3 regions of the Kosakonia sp. SMBL-WEM22 genome follow, and region 1 is predicted to be linked to each of the others. Evidence: predicted binding sites of a transcription regulator. Region 1 holds the regulator's gene; each other region holds the start of a gene.
What was found. Region 1 encodes PhoB, which activates phosphate uptake and scavenging genes when phosphate is short. Its sites were predicted from a motif close to CTGTCATAAAACTGNCNNAT; they were not measured.

Region 2: uvrB (excinuclease ABC subunit UvrB) is a predicted target of PhoB. The motif match lies at 3,989-4,008, and genes of this name have one in related genera.
Region 3: kdgR (DNA-binding transcriptional regulator KdgR) is a predicted target of PhoB. The motif match lies at 2,596-2,615, and genes of this name have one in related genera.

The regions. Positions count from the first base shown of each region.
Region 1 is NZ_CP051488.1:1,135,644-1,142,799, reverse strand. It holds gene proY (proline-specific permease ProY) at 1-489, opposite strand, end outside; gene brnQ (branched-chain amino acid transporter carrier protein BrnQ) at 575-1,894, opposite strand; gene phoR (phosphate regulon sensor histidine kinase PhoR) at 2,302-3,600, opposite strand; gene phoB (phosphate response regulator transcription factor PhoB) at 3,622-4,311, opposite strand; gene sbcD (exonuclease subunit SbcD) at 4,509-5,711, shown strand; gene sbcC (exonuclease subunit SbcC) at 5,708-7,156, shown strand, end outside.
Region 2 is NZ_CP051488.1:1,574,064-1,581,219, reverse strand. It holds gene pmrA (two-component system response regulator PmrA) at 1-508, shown strand, start outside; gene pmrB (two-component system sensor histidine kinase PmrB) at 508-1,620, shown strand; gene uvrB (excinuclease ABC subunit UvrB) at 1,741-3,762, opposite strand; gene HF650_RS07555 (ATP-binding cassette domain-containing protein) at 4,520-5,242, shown strand; gene bioD (dethiobiotin synthase) at 5,184-5,906, opposite strand; gene bioC (malonyl-ACP O-methyltransferase BioC) at 5,899-6,648, opposite strand; gene bioF (8-amino-7-oxononanoate synthase) at 6,635-7,156, opposite strand, start outside.
Region 3 is NZ_CP051488.1:2,818,698-2,825,853, reverse strand. It holds gene prc (carboxy terminal-processing peptidase) at 1-1,363, shown strand, start outside; gene htpX (protease HtpX) at 1,556-2,437, shown strand; gene kdgR (DNA-binding transcriptional regulator KdgR) at 2,707-3,498, shown strand; gene HF650_RS13400 (YobH family protein) at 3,548-3,787, opposite strand; gene mgrB (PhoP/PhoQ regulator MgrB) at 3,951-4,094, shown strand; gene HF650_RS13390 (YebO family protein) at 4,169-4,459, shown strand; gene HF650_RS13385 (MBL fold metallo-hydrolase) at 4,478-5,467, shown strand; partial or broken gene HF650_RS13380 (DUF2627 domain-containing protein) at 5,980-6,091, shown strand; gene cspE (transcription antiterminator/RNA stability regulator CspE) at 6,133-6,342, shown strand; gene rlmA (23S rRNA (guanine(745)-N(1))-methyltransferase) at 6,486-7,156, shown strand, end outside.

The DNA of each region.
Region 1 (7,156 bases):
CATGATGATAATGGTGGCGACTTTAAAGAAGGAGAACCAGAACTCCAGCTCGCCGAAGACTTTTACGCTCATCAGGTTGATGGCGCAGATCAGCAGCACCACGCTCAGTACCCAGATCCAGTGCGGCACCGTCGGGAACCAGACGCCCATATAGATGCCGAAGGCGGTGACGTCGGCGATGGCGACAATCAGAATTTCAAAGCAGTAGGTCCAGCCAGTGATATAACCGGCCAGCGGGCCGAGGTTTTCCTGCGCATAGCGTGAGAAAGAGCTGGCGGCCGGATTATGCACGGACATCTCGCCCAGCGCACGCATAATGATATACGCCGCGACCCCGCCGATAATATAGGCCAGCAACACGCTGGGCCCGGCCATTTTGATGGCGTCCGCGGAGCCGTAAAACAGCCCGGTGCCGATCGCTGAACCCAGCGCCATAAAGCGAATGTGGCGGGTGCTTAGCCCACGCTTCAGCTTATTCGTACTTTCCATCGTTTCCACTGCCGTTATTCATCACAAAAAATAAAAAACCACGGAGTGCGCTACCCCGTGGTTCAACAAACCGTGCTTGCTGCTGTTAATGCGCGCTGGAGGTCACCTGACGTCCCGCCGCACGATCCCAGATAGCGGCCAGAACCACCATCACCAGGCTCGGCAACAGCCAGGCCAGGCCCTGCTCCGCCAGCGGTAAGCGCTGTGTCCAGAGAGGAAGGTGCTCAGCAAACGCGGAGGCTTTCACGCCGTCAAGGATACCAAAAAGCAGGCTGATAAACATGGTCGGCGCAATGACGCGGGTGGAACAATGCCAGAAAGGTCGGGTAAAGCTCAAGACCACCAGCACGATACAGGGCGGATAGATCATCGTCAGCACCGGAATCGAAATCTGGATCAGGTGGCTCAGACCAAGGTTTGAGACCGCCATCGAGAAGATACCGAGGATAAAGACCAGCGTGCGGTAAGAGAGCGGCAGGTACTGGGCGAAGAACTCTGCGCAGGCGCAGGTCAGGCCAACCGCCGTCACCAGACAGGCGATGAAAATCAGCGCTGCCAGCAGGAAGCTGCCCGCGCCACCAAAGGTGTGCTGAACGTAAGCATGGAGAATCGCCGCGCCGTTAACGGACTGATCGACCAGCGTCGCGCTGTCAGAACCAAGGCGGAAGAGCGCCAGATAGAGCAGCGTCAGGCCAACGCCGGCCATCAGACCCGCCCAGACGGTATAGCGAGTCAACAGACGCGCTTCAGTCACGCCGCGCGAGCGGGCGGCATTCACGATAACAATACCGAAGACCATCGCACCGAGGGTATCCATCGTCAGGTAGCCATTGACGAAACCGTTAGAAAACGGCGCAGTCTGGTAGGCTTCCAGCGCATGGCTGATAGGACCGGCAGGCCACACCAGCGCAGCGATTGCCAGAATCGTCAGAGCGATAATTTTCAACGGCGCAAGGAAATTGCCGACGGTATCAAGCAGTTTGCCCGGATAGAGAGAGACCAGGATCACCAATGCAAAGTAGACCAGGCTGTAGATCAGCAGCGCCGAAGAGCCGTCGCCGGTCAGCGGCGCAATACCCACTTCAAAAGAGACGGTTGCAGTACGCGGCGTGGCAAACAGCGGCCCAACGGCAAGATAGCAGACCGTTGCCAGCAGCACGCCCGCGACTTTGCCAATCGGTGTGCTGAGGCTATCAATGCCGCCGCCCACTTTTGCCAGCGCAACCACCGTTAGCACCGGCAGGCCCACCGCAGTAATCAGGAAGCCCAGCGCCGCCGTCCAGACGAATTCACCCGCCTGTAAGCCGACCATAGGAGGAAAAATGATGTTACCTGCGCCAACAAACAGCGCGAAGGTCATAAAGCCCAGCGCGATGATGTCACGCGGTTTTAAGTGATGGGTCATAATGTTTACTGCCTGTGGATGTGGTGTCGTAAATATGTTGAATAATTAGCCTCTCCGCACCGGACAATAACGCATCATTAACGCGTTAAATCAGCGGGAAATGCTTAATGCACTGCGTGGCGAAGAATAGTTTTTCGGTTTACCACGCAAACACAGTCGGTCTGACAATGCATGGGGCGCAATTTAAACGCTTATAACGTTTAAAGGCAAGTCGGGATCGCAAAACCAGATAGTTATACTAAACAGCAGAAACCAGCCAGTGAAAAACTCTATTTATCAGAAAAACACGTGGCTGATCGTGCGAACAAAAAAGCAACAACCGTACAAACTACGTTGCAGTCGCACGATGAGGCGAGGCAGAGCGGCTCGCCGCAGCAAGCCGCCGGAAAGATAAGCTGACAAGGTGATTAAGGGTGGGCGTTTTTGGCAATCAGGCGTTCCGGTAAGACAAAGCTAAATCGCGTCCCTTTGCCCGGCGTGCTGCTGATATCAAGCCGGCTGTCATGGTGATTTACCGCGTGTTTGACTATTGCCAGACCAAGCCCGCTGCCGCCGGTCTGCCGGGAGCGCGCTTTATCCACGCGGTAGAAACGCTCAGTCAGGCGCGGAATATGCTCGGCGGCGATCCCTGGCCCATTATCCTCAACGCTAAACTCCGCACCGTGCGCCACCGGCTGCCAGCGCACGATAATATGCGTCCCGGCGGGGGTGTGATTCACCGCGTTATAGACCAGGTTCGAGATGGCGCTACGCAGCTGCTCTTCGCTGCCCAGCACTTTCAACTGGCTGTCAATTTCAAAGCTGAAGCTCTGTTTCTGCTGACTGAGGGTTTGCGCTTCCCGCTCCACCACGCGCAGCATCATCGGCACATCAATCACTTCATTCGCACCGTGCGTCGGCGCGGCTTCGATTTTTGACAGGGTGAGAAGCTGGCGCACCAGCCCCTCCATCCGCGAGGTTTGCTCACGCATGGTGTGTAACGCTTTTTCGCGCGGTGCGCCCTCCAGCGTCTGCTCCTGCATCATCTCAAGGTAGCCCTGCAGCACCGTCAGCGGCGTGCGCAGCTCATGGCTGACGTTGGCAAAAAAGTTGCGCCGCGCCCCTTCCAGCTGGTGCATCTGCGTGACATCGCGCGCCACCATCAGCAGCTGCTGCTCGCTGTAGGGCATTACACGGATCTCTAAGTGGCGACCGTTGTTGAGCACCAGATTGAGGGGCTTACTGAAGGTCTGGCTCTTCAGGTATTGGGTAAATTCGGGGTAGCGCAGCAGGTTAAGGATGTTCTGCCCGTTATCATCGGGCCAGCGCAGCCCCAGCAGCTGTTGCGCAAGGCCGTTACACCAGAAGATCATCCCCTCTTCCGTGGTCAGCACCACCGCATCCGGCAGCGATTCGGCACCGCTGCGAAAGCGTTTGATCAGGTTGCCCAGCTCGCGGCGGCGCTTTTTATTGCGCATCTGCATCTGATGCAGGCCATAGAGCAGCGGCTCCCAGCTGCCGGTGCCGGGCGGCGGCGTCATGCTTTTATCGACCCATAACCACCAGGAGAGACGCAGCAGATTCCAGAAGTGCCAGACCAGAAGCCCGGTCACCGCCGCCAGTAAAAACCACGGCAGATAGCCGAACATCGCGCCCAGAATAAAGGCGGGGATACAACAAAGGAGGAGCTCCAGCACCAGCCTTTTCCATGACAGCCTTTCCAGCACGCGTCACACTCCTGTCAAATTTCAGAAACGGGTCGAAAAACGATATCCCGTGCCGCGTACCGTCTGCACCATCCGGTCGTGTCCACTCCCTTCCAGCGCTTTACGCAGACGACGAATATGCACGTCTACGGTTCTGTCTTCAACATAGACATTGGTGCCCCAGACGTGGTTCAGCAGCTGTTCACGGCTGTAAACGCGCTCCGGGTGGGTCATAAAGAAGTGTAAGAGTTTAAATTCGGTGGGGCCCATATCGAGGGGGTTTTCGCCGGTCATAACACGATGGGAGGAGGGATCGAGGCTTAAGCCCTGCATCTCAATCACCTCTTCCACCGCCATCGGCGAAATGCGGCGCATCACGGCTTTAATGCGCGCCACCAGCTCTTTCGGCGAGAAGGGCTTGGTGATGTAGTCATCTGCCCCCGTCTCAAGACCGCGAACGCGATCTTCCTCTTCACCGCGCGCGGTGAGCATCATCACCGGAATATCGCGGGTCATCGCTTCGCGCTTCAGGTGCTTGATAAATTGAATGCCGGACCCGCCGGGTAACATCCAGTCCAGCAGCACCAGATCCGGCCAGGGTTCATTAAGCTGGTTTACCGCGCTGTCGAAATCTTCAGCTTCAACAGGCTGAAAACCATTTTGTTCGAGCACAAAGCACACCATTTCACGGATCGGTGCTTCGTCTTCCACGACCAGAATTCGTCTCGCCATCATTCGCCCTGTATTAATTAGTCTGCAGTATAAATAGCGTCGCCATTATGCGTCAGTTTTATGACAGATTTATGAATAAGATGACCGCTATATGACCCAGCCCGCGCGAATGTGACAACGCAAATTTGCGCCAGGCGATGTCCCTGACCCGCTTAATGTTTATAATCGCCGTTATGCTTTTTTGCCACGGGATCACTATGCGCATTCTTCACACATCGGACTGGCATCTCGGCCAAAACTTCTACAGCAAAAGCCGCGCCGCCGAGCACAGCGCTTTTCTGGACTGGCTGTTAACCACGGCCGAGCAGCAGCAGGTCGACGCCATCGTGGTGGCGGGCGACATTTTCGATACCGGATCGCCACCGAGCTACGCCCGCGAGCTCTATAACCGCTTTGTGGTCAGTTTGCAGCGCACCGGCTGCCAGTTAATCGTGCTGGCGGGCAACCATGACTCCGTGGCGACCCTCAATGAATCAAAAGAGATCCTCGCGTATCTCAACACCACCGTAGTCGCCAGCGCAGGCGTTGCGCCGTTTCTGCTCTATCGCCGCGACGGCGAACCCGGCGCGGTCTTCTGCCCGGTGCCCTTTCTGCGCCCGCGCGACATTACCGTCAGCCAGGCGGGGATGTCCGGGCAGCAAAAACAGCAGCACCTGCTGGCCGCCATCACCGACTACTATCAGCAGCAGTATCAGGCCGCCTGCGACCTGCGCGGCGATAAGCCGTTACCGATTATCGCCAGCGGCCATTTGACCACCGTCGGCGCGAGTAAAAGTGACGCGGTGCGTGATATCTATATCGGCACGCTGGATGCTTTCCCTGCACAAAACTTTCCCCCGGCGGATTACATCGCGCTTGGCCATATCCATCGCGCGCAGAAAATCGGCGGCACGGAGCATATTCGCTACTGCGGCTCACCGATCCCACTGAGCTTTGATGAGACAGGAAAAAGCAAAGGGGTCAATCTGGTGACATTTGCCGATGGCAAGCTGGCAGAAGTCACCACTATTGACGTGCCCGCCACTCAGCCACTGGCGGTGATTAAGGGCGAGTTTGCCGATATCTGCCGTCAGCTTGAGCAGTGGCGCGATGCCCCCGCCACGCCGCCGGTGTGGCTCGATATTGAGATTGTCAGCAGCGACTATCTGGTCGATATGCAGCGCAAAATCCAGCAGGTAACCGAAGATCTGCCCGTCGAAGTGCTGCTGGTGCGCCGCAGCCGCGAGCTGCGCGACCGTCTGCTCGCCGGTGAGCTGCGTGAAACATTGAGCGAGTTAAAAGTGGAAGAGGTCTTTGACCGCAGGCTGGCACAGGAGGAGCTCGACGAGATGCAGAGTGCGCGCTTACATACGCTGTTCGGCGAGACCCGCCAGGCGCTGGATGAGGAGAACGACGCATGAAAATCCTCAGTTTACGGCTGAAAAATATCAACTCGCTGAAGGGCGAGTGGAAAATCGACTTTACCGAAGAGCCCTTCGCCAGCAACGGGCTGTTCGCCATTACCGGGGCAACGGGGGCCGGGAAAACCACCCTGCTGGACGCTATCTGCCTCGCCCTCTACCACGAGACGCCACGCCTCAGCACGTTGTCGCAGTCACAAAACGACCTGATGACCCGCGACACCGCCGAGTGTTTGGCAGAGGTGGAATTTGAAGTTAAGGGGGTGGCCTATCGCGCCTTCTGGAGCCAGACGCGCGCCCGCGGGCAGGCGGATGGCAACCTGCAGGCACCGCGCGTGGAGCTGGCGCTGTGCGAAACGGGGAAAATCCTCGCCGATAAGGTCAAAGATAAGCTCGATCTCACCGCCTCCCTCACCGGGCTGGATTATGGCCGTTTCACCCGCTCCATGTTGCTCTCGCAGGGGCAGTTCGCCGCATTCCTCAACGCCAAACCGCGCGAGCGCGCTGAACTACTGGAGGAGCTGACCGGCACCGAGATCTATGGGCAGATTTCGGCGATGGTGTTTGAGAAGCATAAAAGCGCCAAAGGCGAGCTGGAGCAGTTGCGCGCGCAGGCCGAGGGCGTCGTGCTGCTGGAAGCCGGGCAGCGGGAGCTGCTTGAGCAACGTTTGCAAGCACTAACTGACGAAGAGCAGACGCTGCTGAACACCCAGCGCAGCGCCCAGGCGCAGGCGCAGTGGCTCACCCGCGAAGCAGAACTACAAGCAGCGCGCGGGCGGGCAAAAGCGACGCTGGCGCAGGCGCTACAGGCGCGTAACGACGCCAGGCCGCAGCTTGCCGCGCTTGAGCTGGCGCAACCGGCGCAGCAGCTGCGCCCGCTGTGGCAGCGGCTTGAGGATCAGCGCAAAACGCTAACGCATACCCGAGCGCAGAGTGAGGAAGTGAATACTCGCTTACAGGCCAGCCTGTTACAGCGCGCGCAGATACGCGCCAGCGCCGCACAGCAGCAAGCCTCGCTGCTTGCCTCGCGGCAAAGCCTGGAGTCGTGGTTAAACGAGCACGCCCGCTTCCAGCGCTGGCAGAGTGAATTAACCGGCTGGCGGGCGCTCTTCAGCCAGCTGGCGGAGGAGAAAAAACAGTGGTTTTCGGCGCAGCAGCGTGTGCAGAGCCAGCAGGAGCGCCTGCGCACGCTACCACTCTCCACTCTTGAGATGAGCCTTGAAGAGACGGCAGCAGCAATGGCGCTCTGTGCGCAAAACCGCCCGCTGCGCCAGCAACTGACCGCTCTGCATGCCCGCTATGCGCCGCTGCGTAAGCAGTTGAACCAGCGCCAGCAGAGCCTGCTGGATCTGAAAGCGGAACAGGAGAAACTGACCGCTGAGCTGGCGCACAAACGTGAACTCTATAAAGAGAAAAATCAGTTACTGAACGAGGTGCGCACCATT
Region 2 (7,156 bases), 440 kb from region 1:
TGAAGATGGCCTGCATCTGCTCAACCGGCTGCGCAAAGAGAAATATACCCTGCCGGTGCTGATCCTCACCGCCCGCGATACTCTCGACGATCGCGTGGCCGGGCTTGATACCGGCGCGGATGATTACCTGGTAAAACCCTTTGCGCTCGACGAGCTTAACGCCCGCATCCGCGCGCTGCTGCGCCGGCACCATAATCAGGGCGATAACGAGATCGTTCACGGCAACCTGACCCTGAATGTCACTCGCCGCCAGGCGTGGCTGGAGGGGCAACTGCTGGAGCTGACGCCAAAAGAGTACGCGCTCTTATCGCGCCTGATGCTGAAGGCCGAAAGCCCGGTGCACCGCGAAATCCTCTATAACGATATCTACAACTGGGATAACGAGCCGTCGACCAACACGCTGGAGGTGCACATCCATAACCTGCGCGACAAGATTGGCAAGTCACGCATCCGTACCGTGCGTGGCTTCGGCTATATGCTGGTCTCGCCGCAAGAGCGGTCGGCGTGATGGCGATGTTCGACATTCGTCACTGGAGCCTGCGCCGCCGGCTGTTGCTGACCATTGGCGGCATTCTGCTCTTCTGCCAGCTGGTCAGCGTCTTCTGGCTCTGGCATGAGAGTGAAGAGCAGATCCAGCTGCTGGTGCAGACGGCGATCCACAACCACAACAACCGCAAACATATTGAGCATGAGGTACGTGAAGCCGTAGCGAGCCTGCTGGTGCCAAGCCTGCTGATCATCGGCCTGGCGTTGCTGCTCTGCATGCAAGCGGTGAAAGCGATCACCCGCCCGCTCTCGGAACTTCAGCAGGAGCTGAATAAGCGCACGCCGAACAACTTGCAGCCCATCACCCTCGATCAGAGCGTCAGCGAAGTGGAGGCGGTCACCTCAGCGATTAACGAGCTGGTCTCACGCCTGACGCTAACCCTTGACCGCGAGCGACTCTTTACCGCCGATGTCGCCCACGAGCTGCGCACACCGCTGGCCGGGCTTCGTCTGCACCTTGAACTGATGGCAAAAAGCAGCGGTATGCAGGTCGAGCCGCTGGTACAGCGTCTCGATCAGATGACGGAAAATATCGCCCAGCTGCTGCTGCTGGCGCGCGTGGGACAATCTTTCTCAGCCGGGACCTATCAACAAGTGACGTTATTAAACGATGTGCTGCTGCCGATGGAAGAGGAGCTGCGCACCATGCTGGCGGCGCGCGATCAGCGTCTGGTAATGCCGGTTGAGGGTGAAGGAGTAGCGGTAGCGGGCGATGCCACCCTGCTGCGGCTGCTGGTACGTAACCTGGTGGAGAATGCCCATCGCTACAGCCCGGTTGGCAGCACGATCACCGTGCGCCTCGAACAGGCGGAAACGCCAGTGCTGGCGGTGGAAGATGAAGGTTCTGGAATTGATGAGAGCCGTAGCGGCGAGCTAAGCAAAGCGTTTGTCAGAATGGATAGCCGTTACGGCGGTGCGGGTCTCGGTTTAAGTATCGTCACGCGTATCGCGCAGCTGCATGAGGCGCAGTTTTTCCTGCACAATCGGCTAACGCAAAAGGGGGTGCGGGCGTGGGTTAAATTCAGCGCGCCCGACCGGGGGACGATCAGTAGCTCAGCAGCCAAAAATGGGTAAAGCCGAGCACCACTGCCAGCGCGCAGGCCACGGCAAAACACTCACGAACGGTAATTTGTTGCATCACACTCTCCTCCACGAAAACTGAGGAGAGTGTGACAGGGCTATGTTAAGTCAACATTAAGAGGCGACAATAAACAGCTCGCGCAGTTGATGGAGCTGATCGCGCACCTTCGCCGCCTCTTCAAACTCCAGATTCTGCGCATGCTGCATCATCTGCCCTTCCAGCTCATGAATTTTCTGTTGCAGCGCTTTTGGCGTCAGGCCCAGCTCAGGCGCATCCGCCTGTACTGGCGAGCGGGACTTGCCGCGCCCTTTGGCTTTGGTTTTCGCCAGCCCTTCGCCAAGGGCCAGAATATCCACCACTTTCTTGTTAAGCCCCTGCGGCGTAATGCCGTGCTCTTCGTTGTAGCTCTGCTGCTTCTCGCGGCGACGCTCCGTTTCGCCAATCGCTTTCGCCATCGACGGCGTGATCTTATCCCCGTAAAGGATCGCCTTGCCGTTGACGTTACGCGCCGCACGACCAATGGTCTGGATAAGCGAACGTTCGGAGCGCAGGAAGCCCTCTTTATCCGCATCGAGAATGGCAACCAGCGACACTTCAGGCATATCCAGCCCCTCACGCAGCAAGTTGATGCCGACCAGCACATCGAACTCGCCAAGGCGCAGGTCGCGGATAATCTCCATACGCTCGACGGTGTCGATATCGGAGTGCAGATAGCGTACCTTCGCGCCGTGCTCGACCAGATATTCGGTCAAATCTTCCGCCATCCGTTTGGTCAGCGTTGTCACCAGCACGCGCTCGTTGATCTCGACGCGCTTGCGGATCTCGGAGAGCAGATCGTCGACCTGGGTCGCAACCGGACGCACTTCGATAATCGGATCCAGCAGACCGGTCGGGCGCACGACCTGATCGATCACCTCTTCGCCCGACTTCTCCAGCTCATAGTTACCCGGCGTCGCGGAGACGTAGATGGTCTGCGGAGCCAGCGCTTCAAACTCTTCAAACTTCATCGGGCGGTTATCGAGCGCTGACGGCAGGCGGAAACCATACTCCACCAGCGTCTCTTTACGCGCCCGGTCGCCGCGATACATGCCGCCGATTTGCGGAATGGTGACGTGAGATTCATCAATCACCAGCAGCCCGTCGGCGGGCAGATAGTCAAACAGCGTCGGCGGCGCTTCGCCCGGCCCGCGCCCGGAGAGGTAGCGCGAATAGTTCTCAATGCCGGAGCAGTAGCCCAGCTCGTTCATCATCTCCAGATCGAACTGGGTGCGCTGGGTAATACGCTGCTCTTCCAGCAGCTTATTGTTCTCCAGCAGAAACTTCCGCCGCTCTGCCAGCTCGACTTTGATCTCTTCCATCGCCTGCACGATGCGCTCGCGTGGCGTCACGTAGTGCGTTTTCGGGTAGATGGTAAAACGCTGGATCACCGATTCAATATGGCCGGTCAGCGGATCGAAGAGCGAAAGGCGCTCAACCTCTTCGTCGAACAGCTCAACGCGCAGTGCCAGATCGTCCGACTCCGCCGGGAAGATGTCGATCACTTCGCCGCGCACGCGGAAGGTGCCGCGCTGGAACGCCTGGTCGTTACGGGTGTACTGCAACTCCGCCAGACGGCGCAGGATCGCGCGCTGATCGATGATCATGCCATTGGTAAGGTGCAGCATCATCTTCAGGTAGAGGTCAGGATCGCCCAGACCGTAAATCGCGGAGACCGAGGCGACTACCACCACATCACGTCGCTCCAGCAGCGCTTTGGTGGCGGAGAGACGCATCTGCTCAATATGTTCGTTAACCGACGCATCCTTCTCGATAAAAGTGTCCGAGCTCGGCACATAGGCTTCCGGCTGATAGTAGTCGTAGTAGGAGACGAAATACTCTACCGCGTTATCCGGGAAGAACTCTTTCATCTCGCCGTAGAGCTGCGCCGCCAGGGTCTTGTTAGGTGCCAGCACCATCGTCGGGCGTTGCAGATCGGCAATCACATTCGCCACGGTGAACGTCTTCCCTGAACCGGTTACCCCGAGCAACGTCTGGTGCGCGAGCCCGTCTTCCAGCCCTTCCTTGAGGCGACGGATTGCTTCAGGCTGATCGCCGGAGGGGCGAAAAGCGGAATTCAGTTTGAACGGTTTACTCATGAATGGCACCTGATGAGGAGTGGGGCAGGTAAGACAGTTTACTCACCATGCGCATTTTTGCCAACCGAATATACTGGATGAAAAAACAGTAGCAGGTAAAGCGATCTCATCTACCGCAGCGCAAAACATTGCTTTGTGGCTGCGATTAGGCGATCGATAAGCGATTAAACCGTGTATTAAAGGTTATCCCCAGAACTTTTGCCCTTTTAACATTTGTCAAGGTGATGTTTGACGCTTTTATGGCAGTCGGTGACACTTTTCTTACACCCATTGCTTTTATTTAATCCTTTGATTAAAAAAGAAAATATTAAAAAGACGGGTTTCGCACCAATTCATGCGCAAGCCGCGCCGCCTCTCGCTTGCCGCACGTTTTCTAACTCTAATGCACAAGGTTATCCACAGGAATAGTGGATAACTGCCGCCAGCCCATGTACCCCGCCTCTCGCCAAACTCCTGCTAGGCGCTGAAAACGGTGCGGGAAAATTTTTTTATCGACTCTTTTTGACAATTATCGGCTAACGATGCGCAAGATCCGCATGGGATCCCTCTCACAATTTCACCACATCTTGCACCACCAGCCGCTGCGGTAAGCACTGGCAAAGTGCAGAATTTTTACCTGGGTTTGCGCGCCATCACGTTTTTTTCGCATGCTTTCTCAGTCGTCTCCGAAAAAAAACCTCTTTTTGCGTTCTGGCAAGCCTTTTGCAGTTAACCACAGTGAAAAGCAGTCATACCTGACGGAAACAAGGAGCGGATCATGTTGAGCTTACATGCGGTGAACCACTATTACGGCGACCACCATACGTTATGGGATATCGATCTGGAGTTAGCCCCGGGTCTCTGCACTTCGCTGATCGGGCTGCCAGGTATGGGAAAAACCACGCTGGTGAACTGCATAACTGGCAACCTGCCAGTGGAGAGCGGCAGCATGATCTGGCAGGATGCGGGCGCGCCACCGCGCGATCTGCTGACACTCCAGGCCGAGCACCGCAGCGCGGTTGGGATTGGCTATGTGCCGCAAGACAGGCGCATCTTCTCGCAGCTCACCGTGGAGGAGAACCTGCATGTCGCAATGCGCGCCGCCGGTGATCCAGGCCAGAGCCTGAGCCGCGAGATCTTTGATCTCTTTCCAGAGCTGTATGGGCTGCGCCAGCAGCGCGGCGCGATGTTGTCAGAGGATAACCAGCAGCAATTGTCGATGGCGCGGGCGCTGGTGACGCGCCCGCGGTTGTTGATCCTTGATGAACCGACGCGCGGGCTCGGTCAGGCATTTATCCATAAACTGGGGAACTTGATCGTGCGGCTCAATCAGGAGTTTGGTATGTCGATCTTACTGGCGGAGCAGCAGCTGTCGCTGATCCGCCGGGTGGCGGATCGTTTCTGCCTGCTGCACCGCGGGCGACGCGTCGCCGGGGGGGATATCAGGCAGTTAGATGATCCCCTGCTGGCGCACTGGCTGTCGCCGGAGTCAGTACGCTGAGATCGAGATAGTGGCCGGTTACGGCGGTTTCCGGCGCATCCGCCAGCCACGGGATCTCGCCGATCAGCGGCGCAGGCAGCAGGCGTTGCAGCGTCGCCATATACTCCTGGTGGCGTTTACCCGGCTTGACCACGTCATTGGCGATCCAGCCTGCCAGCCTCAAACCCGCCTGCTGTACCGCCTGGGCAGTTAACATTGCATGGTTAATGCAGCCAAGCTTGACGCCAACGACCAGAATCACCGGCAGGCGCTCTGCGGTAGCCCAGTCGGCAAAGGTCAGCGTCGGCGAGAGCGGCGTAAACCAGCCCCCTGCCCCTTCCACCAGCAGCCAGTCGGCCTGCTGCTCCAGCTGGCGTAAACCGGCTGACATCACTTCCGCCTCTATCGGCTGATTCAGGTCAGCGCTGACAATGTGCGGTGAGGTTGGCTCGGCAAAGGTGTACGGATTAACCGCTTGATAGGTGAGCAGCACACTGCTGTGGCGTTGCAACGCCTGCGCATCGCTGTTGCGCAGCCCGTCGGGCGTCATCTCGCTGCCGGAGGCGACCGGTTTATAGCCCGCGCTGCGCAGCCCGCGCAGGTTCGCCGCCTGCAACAATGCGCAGCTCGCCACGGTTTTACCCACTTCGGTATCGGTACCGGTTATAAAATAGCGTTCACTCACGGGTCATCACTCCCCAAAAAAGTTGATAGGTCAGCGGGAATTTGCCCTGCTGTTGCGGCCAGGCTTGCTGTAAGCGCTGCAATTTGCCGCGCGTCAGCCCCTGCTGGCGTCCGGCATGCAGATGGGTCGCGCCAATCCCTTTCAGGGATCGCAGGGCGCTGGCTGCATCGGCAAACCAGAGGGTGACAGTGTCAATGCCGCAGCGCAGCGGCCAGCCGCGCAGCGCCTGCTCAATCTCTGCTGCGGGCAGAAAACGGTTGGCATGTGGAAGAGTGTCCAGCGCGCGCCAGGCCTGGTTCAGCTCCGGTAACGAGCCATCTGCCAGCGTGGTAAAGGCGATATGCCCGCCCGGTTCGGTGACCCGGCGCAGCTCGCTCACTGCCTGGCGCAGATCGTCGCACCACTGCACGGCGAGGTTGCTCCACGCCAGCGAAAAAGCGGCATCCGCCAGCGGCAGCGCTTCGATATCCCCGGTAACGTAGCGCGCGGCGCTCTGCTGCAGGCGGGCTTCAGCCAGCATTCCGGGCGAGAGATCCAGCGCCGTAACATCGCTGCCTTGCGCGCGCCAGTAGCGGCTCATCGCCCCTGGGCCGCAGCCGGCGTCAATCACCCGCGCAGGAGTCATATCCCCCAGCTGCGCCAGCAGAGAGTTGGCGCTAAGGCGCTGTAACTCATCATGGCGCGCGTAGCTCCGGGCGGCGCGACCAAAAGCGGCGGCCACCGCCGCTTTATTCACCGCCATGCAGCGCCTCCAGCAACCTGTCGATATCTTCTGGCTGATGCGCGGCGGTCAGGGTGAGACGCAAACGCGCCGTGCCCGGCGGCACCGTTGGCGGGCGAATGGCAGTCGCAAATAGCCCCTGCTGGCGCAGGCGTTGCGCAAGATGCAGCGCGCGGCTATTGTCGCCAACAATCAGTGGCTGAATGGCGCTATGCGACTCTGTGACCGCCAGATCCAGCCCGCGCACGCCGTCACGAAACCGGTCGATCAGCGCCGCCAGCTGCGCACGCCGCGCATCGCCTTCAGCGGAGCGGATCACCTTGAGAGCGGCGCTGAGCGCCACTGCCTGCGCAGGTGGCATCGCAGTGCTGTAGATAAGATGGCGGGCGAACTGCACCAGATAGTCAGCAACCGCTTCGCTGCACAGCACCGCCGCGCCGCTGACGCCGAAACCTTTGCCGAAGGTGACCACCAGAATGTCGGGCTTCACCCCCTGCAAGTGGCAACTGCCGCGCCCCTGCTCGCCGAG
Region 3 (7,156 bases), 1.7 Mb from region 1:
GTCACCACGCAATACCGAGCAGTTCAACACCGAAATGAGCCTCTCACTTGAGGGGATTGGCGCGGTACTGCAGGGCGATGATGACTACACGGTGATCAACTCTATGGTTGCTGGTGGTCCGGCGGCGAAGAGTAAAGCGATCAGCGTCGGCGATCGCATCGTTGGTGTCGGTCAAACCGGGCAGAATATGGTCGATGTGATCGGCTGGCGTCTTGACGACGTCGTTGCGCTGATCAAAGGGCCTAAAGGGAGCAAAGTGCGTCTTGAGATCCTGCCTGCGGGCAAGGGGACGAAAACGCGCATTGTTACGTTGACGCGCGAGCGTATACGCCTTGAAGATCGCGCAGTGAAGATGTCGGTTAAAACCGTCGGCAAAGAGAAAGTCGGCGTGCTGGATATTCCTGGCTTTTACGTCGGGCTGACCGATGATGTCAAAGTACAGCTGCAAAAGCTGGAAAAACAGAACGTCAAGAGCGTTATCATCGATCTGCGTGCTAATGGCGGTGGGGCGCTGACGGAAGCGGTATCGCTCTCTGGCCTCTTTATCCCATCCGGCCCGGTGGTGCAGGTGCGCGATAATAACGGCAAAGTGCGTGAAGATAGCGATACTGACGGTGTGGTCTATTACAAAGGTCCATTGGTGGTACTGGTTGACCGTTTCAGCGCCTCGGCATCCGAGATCTTTGCTGCGGCGATGCAGGATTATGGTCGCGCGCTGATTGTTGGTGAACCGACCTTCGGTAAAGGCACCGTGCAGCAGTACCGCTCACTTAACCGTATTTACGATCAGATGTTGCGTCCGGAGTGGCCAGCGCTGGGTTCGGTGCAGTACACCATCCAGAAATTCTATCGTGTGAATGGAGGCAGTACGCAGCGTAAAGGCGTAACGCCAGATATCATCATGCCGACCGGCACACAGGTAACGGAAACAGGGGAAAAATTCGAGGATAACGCACTGCCGTGGGACAGTATTAATGCTGCCACCTTTGTGCGCGCCGGCGATTTGAAACCTTTCGGACCCGAGCTGCTGAAAAAACATGATGAGCGTATCGCCAAAGATCCTGAATTCCAGTACATCAATAAGGATATCGCGCGTTTTGAAGCCCTGAAAGCGAAACGCGATATGGTGTCGCTGAACCTGGCGCAGCGTGAAAAAGAGAACGCCGAGGATGACGCTATTCGTCTCTCGCGCCTCAACGATCGCTTCAAGCGTGAAGGCAAGCCGTTGCTTAAGAAACTGGACGATCTGCCGAAGGATTATCAGGAGCCGGATCCCTATCTTGATGAGACGGTGCATATCGCGCTTGACCTGGCACATCTTGAAAAAGATCAGACCGCAGCGCAAACCACTTCTGCGAAGTAATTCCCCAACAGGCACAAGAGATTGTGCCTGTTTTTTTAACAAAATCCCGCCGCGTAAGCATCCTGCTACAAAATGTAAAGTTGTGTTTTTCTCGTGACTTACGCGGCATTGATGCTTGAAAATAGCCCGCACGCCCATACGATTTGGGTAATCGCATAGTGCGTTTTGTTAAATCGAGGTTAAAAGAAAATTATGATGCGAATCGCGCTCTTCCTGTTGACTAACCTGGCTGTCATGTTGGTGTTCGGCCTTGTGCTTAGCCTGACGGGCATTCAGTCGAGCAGCGTTCAGGGGTTAATGATTATGGCGCTGCTGTTTGGTTTTGGCGGCTCGTTCATCTCACTACTGATGTCGAAATGGATGGCGCTGAAATCCGTGGGTGGTGAAGTGATTGAGCAGCCCGCCAACGATATGCAGCGCTGGCTGATGGATACCGTCGCGCAGCAGTCCCGCCAGGCAGGGATTGCGATGCCGCAGGTGGCGATTTATCACGCGCCAGACATCAACGCCTTCGCCACTGGCGCGCGCCGTGATGCTTCTTTGGTTGCTGTCAGCACTGGTCTGCTGCAAAACATGAGCCGTGATGAAGCCGAAGCGGTTATTGCCCACGAAATCAGCCATATTGCTAACGGTGACATGGTTACCATGACGCTGATTCAGGGGATTGTGAACACCTTCGTTATCTTTATCTCGCGCATTATTGCTCAGGTTGCCGCTGGCTTCCTGAGCGGAGACCGTGAGGAGGGTGAGGAGAGTAACGGCAATCCGCTGGTTTACTTTGCTGTTGCGACGGTACTTGAACTGGTGTTTGGTATTTTAGCGAGCATTATTACTATGTGGTTCTCCCGTTACCGTGAATTCCATGCCGATGCGGGTTCCGCCCGTCTGGTGGGACGCGAGAAGATGATCGCTGCGTTGCAACGGCTGAAAACCAGCTATGAACCGCAGGAAGCGAGCAGCATGATGGCGTTCTGCATCAACGGCAAGTCGAAATCGCTGAGCGAACTCTTTATGACGCACCCGCCGCTGGATAAACGTATTGAAGCCCTGCGTTCCGGTGCATATCTTAAATAATTATTTTCACAAATAGAAAAAGCGCGTCCATTGACGCGCTTTTTTATTGTTCTCAGCCAGCGCTGACAGACAAAAGTGACAAGAGTTGTGCCAGGTTAATCCAGCAGATTATGGCGTAAAAATTTCAGCGATCGCTGCTTTAGCGCCATTTAGGCGTAATGTCGCAGATTTGTAACGATCTGGTCATTCGCGCATTGCGGCAGATGGGCGACGAATTTATAATAAAAACCTATTCTGATTTTTATAAAACACAGGCGATGAGGTGATTAATGGCAATCGCGGATTTGGACAAGCAGCCAGATTCTGTCTCTTCTGTATTGAAGGTTTTTGGCATTCTGCAGGCTTTGGGCGAAGAGCGTGAAATCGGCATTACTGAGCTTTCACAGCGTGTCATGATGTCAAAAAGCACCGTTTATCGCTTTTTGCAGACCATGAAATCGTTAGGCTACGTTGCGCAGGAAGGGGAGTCAGAGAAATATTCCCTGACGCTGAAGTTATTCGAACTTGGCGCACGTGCATTGCAAAATGTTGATTTGATCCGCAGTGCAGATATCCAGATGCGTGAACTCTCTCGTCTGACGAAAGAGACCATCCATCTGGGTGCTCTCGATGAGGACAGCATCGTCTATATTCACAAGATCGATTCGATGTATAACCTGCGCATGTATTCGCGTATTGGTCGTCGTAACCCGCTCTATAGCACCGCGATTGGTAAAGTGCTGCTGGCATGGCGCGATCGTGATGAAGTGAAACAGATTCTGGAAGGCGTTGAATATAAGCGCAGCACCGATCGCACTATTACCAGCACTGAAGATCTACTGCCGATGCTCGATATCGTTCGCCAGCAGGGCTACGGCGAGGATAATGAAGAGCAGGAAGAGGGATTACGCTGCATCGGAGTACCGGTGTTTGACCGTTTTGGTGTGGTTATCGCTGGTCTGAGTATCTCATTCCCGACCCTGCGTTTCTCCGAAGAGCGTCTGCACGAGTACGTGGAGATGCTGCACCAGGCCGCGCGCAAAATTTCTGAACAGATGGGCTACAACGACTATCCGTTCTGATAATTGCTAAAAAAGCCGCCCCTGAGGGGCGGCTTTTTTATGGGAAAAATCAGCCGTTATCAATGACGTTATCGCTTTTACGCATTAGCGGGCAGTTAGCCAGGCCGAATAGACCGTTGCTGGAATGAACATACTGCGCCGTGCTGGTACCACGTGCGGTCGCGTATTTGCACTGTAGGCCAAGGCCTGCCGCATTTTCGTTACTATTAATCAGCACGCCATAGCCGCTCAACAAAAGTCCAGTCCACAGTAGTGCGACAACGATGACGCCTCGAATAAGTGTACGCATGTTTGCTCCTTGCACATCGATTAAGTCTGTCATTAAGGCTACGTCTTTTATTGATTGAAACAAGTCACGCATTCCTAAAAATACCGAAAGGGGAGTGCAGTTACCCGCTGTTTAAGGAAGCCGTGCTAGTGTGGTTACACCTCGAAATGTTTCGGAGAATGGAGTGAGAAAATTTAGATGGCTGTTGCTGATTGCCGTGGTGGTGGTCTGCCTGCTGCTCTGGACTCAAATGCTTAATGTGATGTGCGATCAGGATGTGCAATTTTTCAGCGGTATCTGTGTCATCAATAAATTCATCCCCTGGTAGGCGCATTTCTGCAGTGAAAGATTTCCTTCCTGAGCGCCAGTGGTAAAATGCCGCGTCTACTTTGAGGGTGTGAAATGAACGAAATCTTAAATTCTGGCGCCTTAAATTTTGCGTCTATGCTGGTTTCTGTGGTGGTTTTGATTGTAGGTCTGGTGCTGTGGTTCTTTATTAATCGTGCAAGTTCGCGTACTAATGAGCAGATTGAACTGCTCGAAGCGCTGCTCGATCAGCAAAAACGGCAAAATGCGCTGCTGCGTCGTCTTTGTGAAGCAAACGAGCCGGAAAAAACGTCGCTCCCGGAGAGGGAGAAAAGCAAGCCGAAGGGTGAGGACGAGGAGTTGATCCGACTGGTGGCTGAACGTTAATCAGAAAGGAGGGGAGAGATGGTCTGGAAAAACCCCTGGTATAATCCCGCGCTCTCCCATCATACGCCCGACGGTTTTTGTAATCCGTCCGACGTAGCGCATCAACCCGGCGATGTAAAACGCTGGCGTCAGGAACGCAAAGCTGCCGGGCTTCCCCGTCCACCTGCTGCAGGGTATGACGCTTTCATTGAAAAGTGGTGGCAGCAAGCCACGATTTCGCCCGGTGTCGATGGCCTTTGGTGGCTTGGGCACGCCTCTGTTCTTCTCAGTGTGCAGGGCAAGTACCTGCTCACCGATCCTGTTTTTTCCCGGCGCGCCTCCCCACTGCCATTCGCCGGCCCCCAGCGGCGCACACCACCTGCATTATCTATGGACGATCTTCCGGCGCTTGATGCCATTCTTATCTCTCACAACCATTACGATCATCTGGACCGCTGGACAATCCGCGCACTGCTTCGCCGGTTTCCTGAGGTAAAGCTTTTTGTCCCTCTCGGCTTAGGTGATACCCTTCGTCGTTTTGGCGCGCGGTGTGTCACCGAGCTGGACTGGTGGCAGCAAGCTGCCTTGAAGGAGCTGCATTTGACAGCCGTCCCCGCGCAGCACTGGAGTATGCGCACACCGTGGGATCGTAACCGCACGCTATGGTGCGGCTGGGTGGTTGAATCGGGCGCGTTACGTTTCTGGTTTCCCGGCGACACGGGATACAGCACCGAGCTTCTGCAGATCCCGCAGCGTCTGGGGAGAATTGATGCGCTCGCGCTGCCCATTGGTGCTTATGCACCGCGCTGGTTCATGTCGATAAACCATATGGATCCACAAAGTGCGGTCTCGCTGTGGCGACAGTTAGGTTCGCCGCTGGCTTTTCCGATTCACTGGGGCGTATTTGAACTGGCTGATGAATCACTGGACGAACCGATTTCGGAGTTACAGAGCGCTTTACGCGAAGCAGGAAAGGAAAATGACAACTTCACGATCCTGAAAATTGGTCAATATTTATCCCTGTCGTAATTTAAGCCGAGCGCTATAAAAAGTAAGCTCTATTAAAGTCATGCGGTTTCGTTTAGCACGAAACGTTTTTATTGCCTTGAAATGATGCAGTGTCATCATAATTTCATTATTTTGGTGCACACCTTTGCTTATTCGGTCAGTAATTATTCATAGTTAACCTGAGCAATAGTTTCGTTCAAGTTCATTAATCATTTAAGAATCTTCCTAACCGCCAAAACAGCATAACTATTCGCAGAATGTTCTTAGCATATAAGCGAAATGCATGAAGATAAACCTTACCCTGTAAATGCATGGAACTGCTTGATGAATCGAGAGATTTGGTCTAGCTTTATCGGGTAAACCTGCTCATGCAGCGGCTGCTATAACGGTCATTGAAGTGAATAAATGAACAGTGATAGTTTCGATACCCTTAAAATTTGTGCGGCGGATCGAGACATATCTAAAAATGGCTTGCCATAGTTTACGTATTATGTGATAACACGTTGTGGGTCAATCGAGGTACAGTTCTGTTTATGTGTGGCATTTTCAGTAAAGAAGTCCTGAGTAAAACGTTTCGTTGAATACAGCTTCTCTGCCGAACCTTATATTAGTGCCTCAAGCAGTAATGTCTCAGTTTTCTCAGTCAATGCCTGCGGGCGAAGTATATACATTAAGGAATTTTGCAAATGGCAAAGATTAAAGGTCAAGTTAAGTGGTTCAACGAGTCTAAAGGTTTTGGTTTCATTACTCCGGCTGACGGCAGCAAAGATGTATTCGTACATTTCTCTGCTATCCAGGGTAACGGCTTCAAAACTCTGGCTGAAGGCCAGAACGTTGAGTTTGAAATTCAGGACGGTCAGAAAGGCCCGGCTGCAGTTAACGTAACTGCTATCTGATTTCGACACCTCTGAGCTTGAGGCGCGTTTCGCGTATCAATGTCAGTTATCAAGCCTCGCCATTGTGCGGGGCTTTTTATTTTCCCTGTCGCAACATTTGACGGTACACTTCGCCCTTTGAAAAAAGTCTCCCCGGAGTGTTTATGCCATTCAGTTGCCCCCTTTGCCACGCACCGTTAAGCCGCCACGAACGTGCATTTATCTGCCCGCAGCGGCATCAGTTCGATATCGCCAAAGAGGGTTACGTCAATTTATTGCCCGTCCAGCATAAACGTTCGCGCGATCCGGGTGATAACGCTGAAATGATGCAGGCGCGCCGCGCATTTCTCGACGCCGGACACTATCTGCCACTGCGCGATAAAATATGCACCCTCTTTGAAGAGACGCTTGCGAAAGAAGCGACCGCACTGCTCGATATTGGCTGCGGGGAAGGGTACTACACGCAGGCTTTTGCCGAAGTAGGTCGCGCGCGTGGTGCCCAAACCGTAGGGCTGGATGTCTCGAAAGCGGCGATTCGCGCAGCGGCAAAACGCTATCCGCAGGTGATGTTTTGCGTAGCCTCAAGCCATCGCTTACCCTTTGATGATAATAGCATTGATGGTCTGGTGCGCATTTACGCGCCCTGTAAAGCGCAAGAGCTGGCCCGCGTGGTAAAACCGCAGGGCGTAGTGATCACCGCCGCTCCCGGGCCGCGCCACTTAATCGAGCTAAAGGGGCTTATTTATGATGAGGTGCAGTTGCATGCGCCAAACAGCGGTGGGATCGAAGGATTTACGCTTATTTCCGAACAATCACTCGCGTACGAAATGGAGTT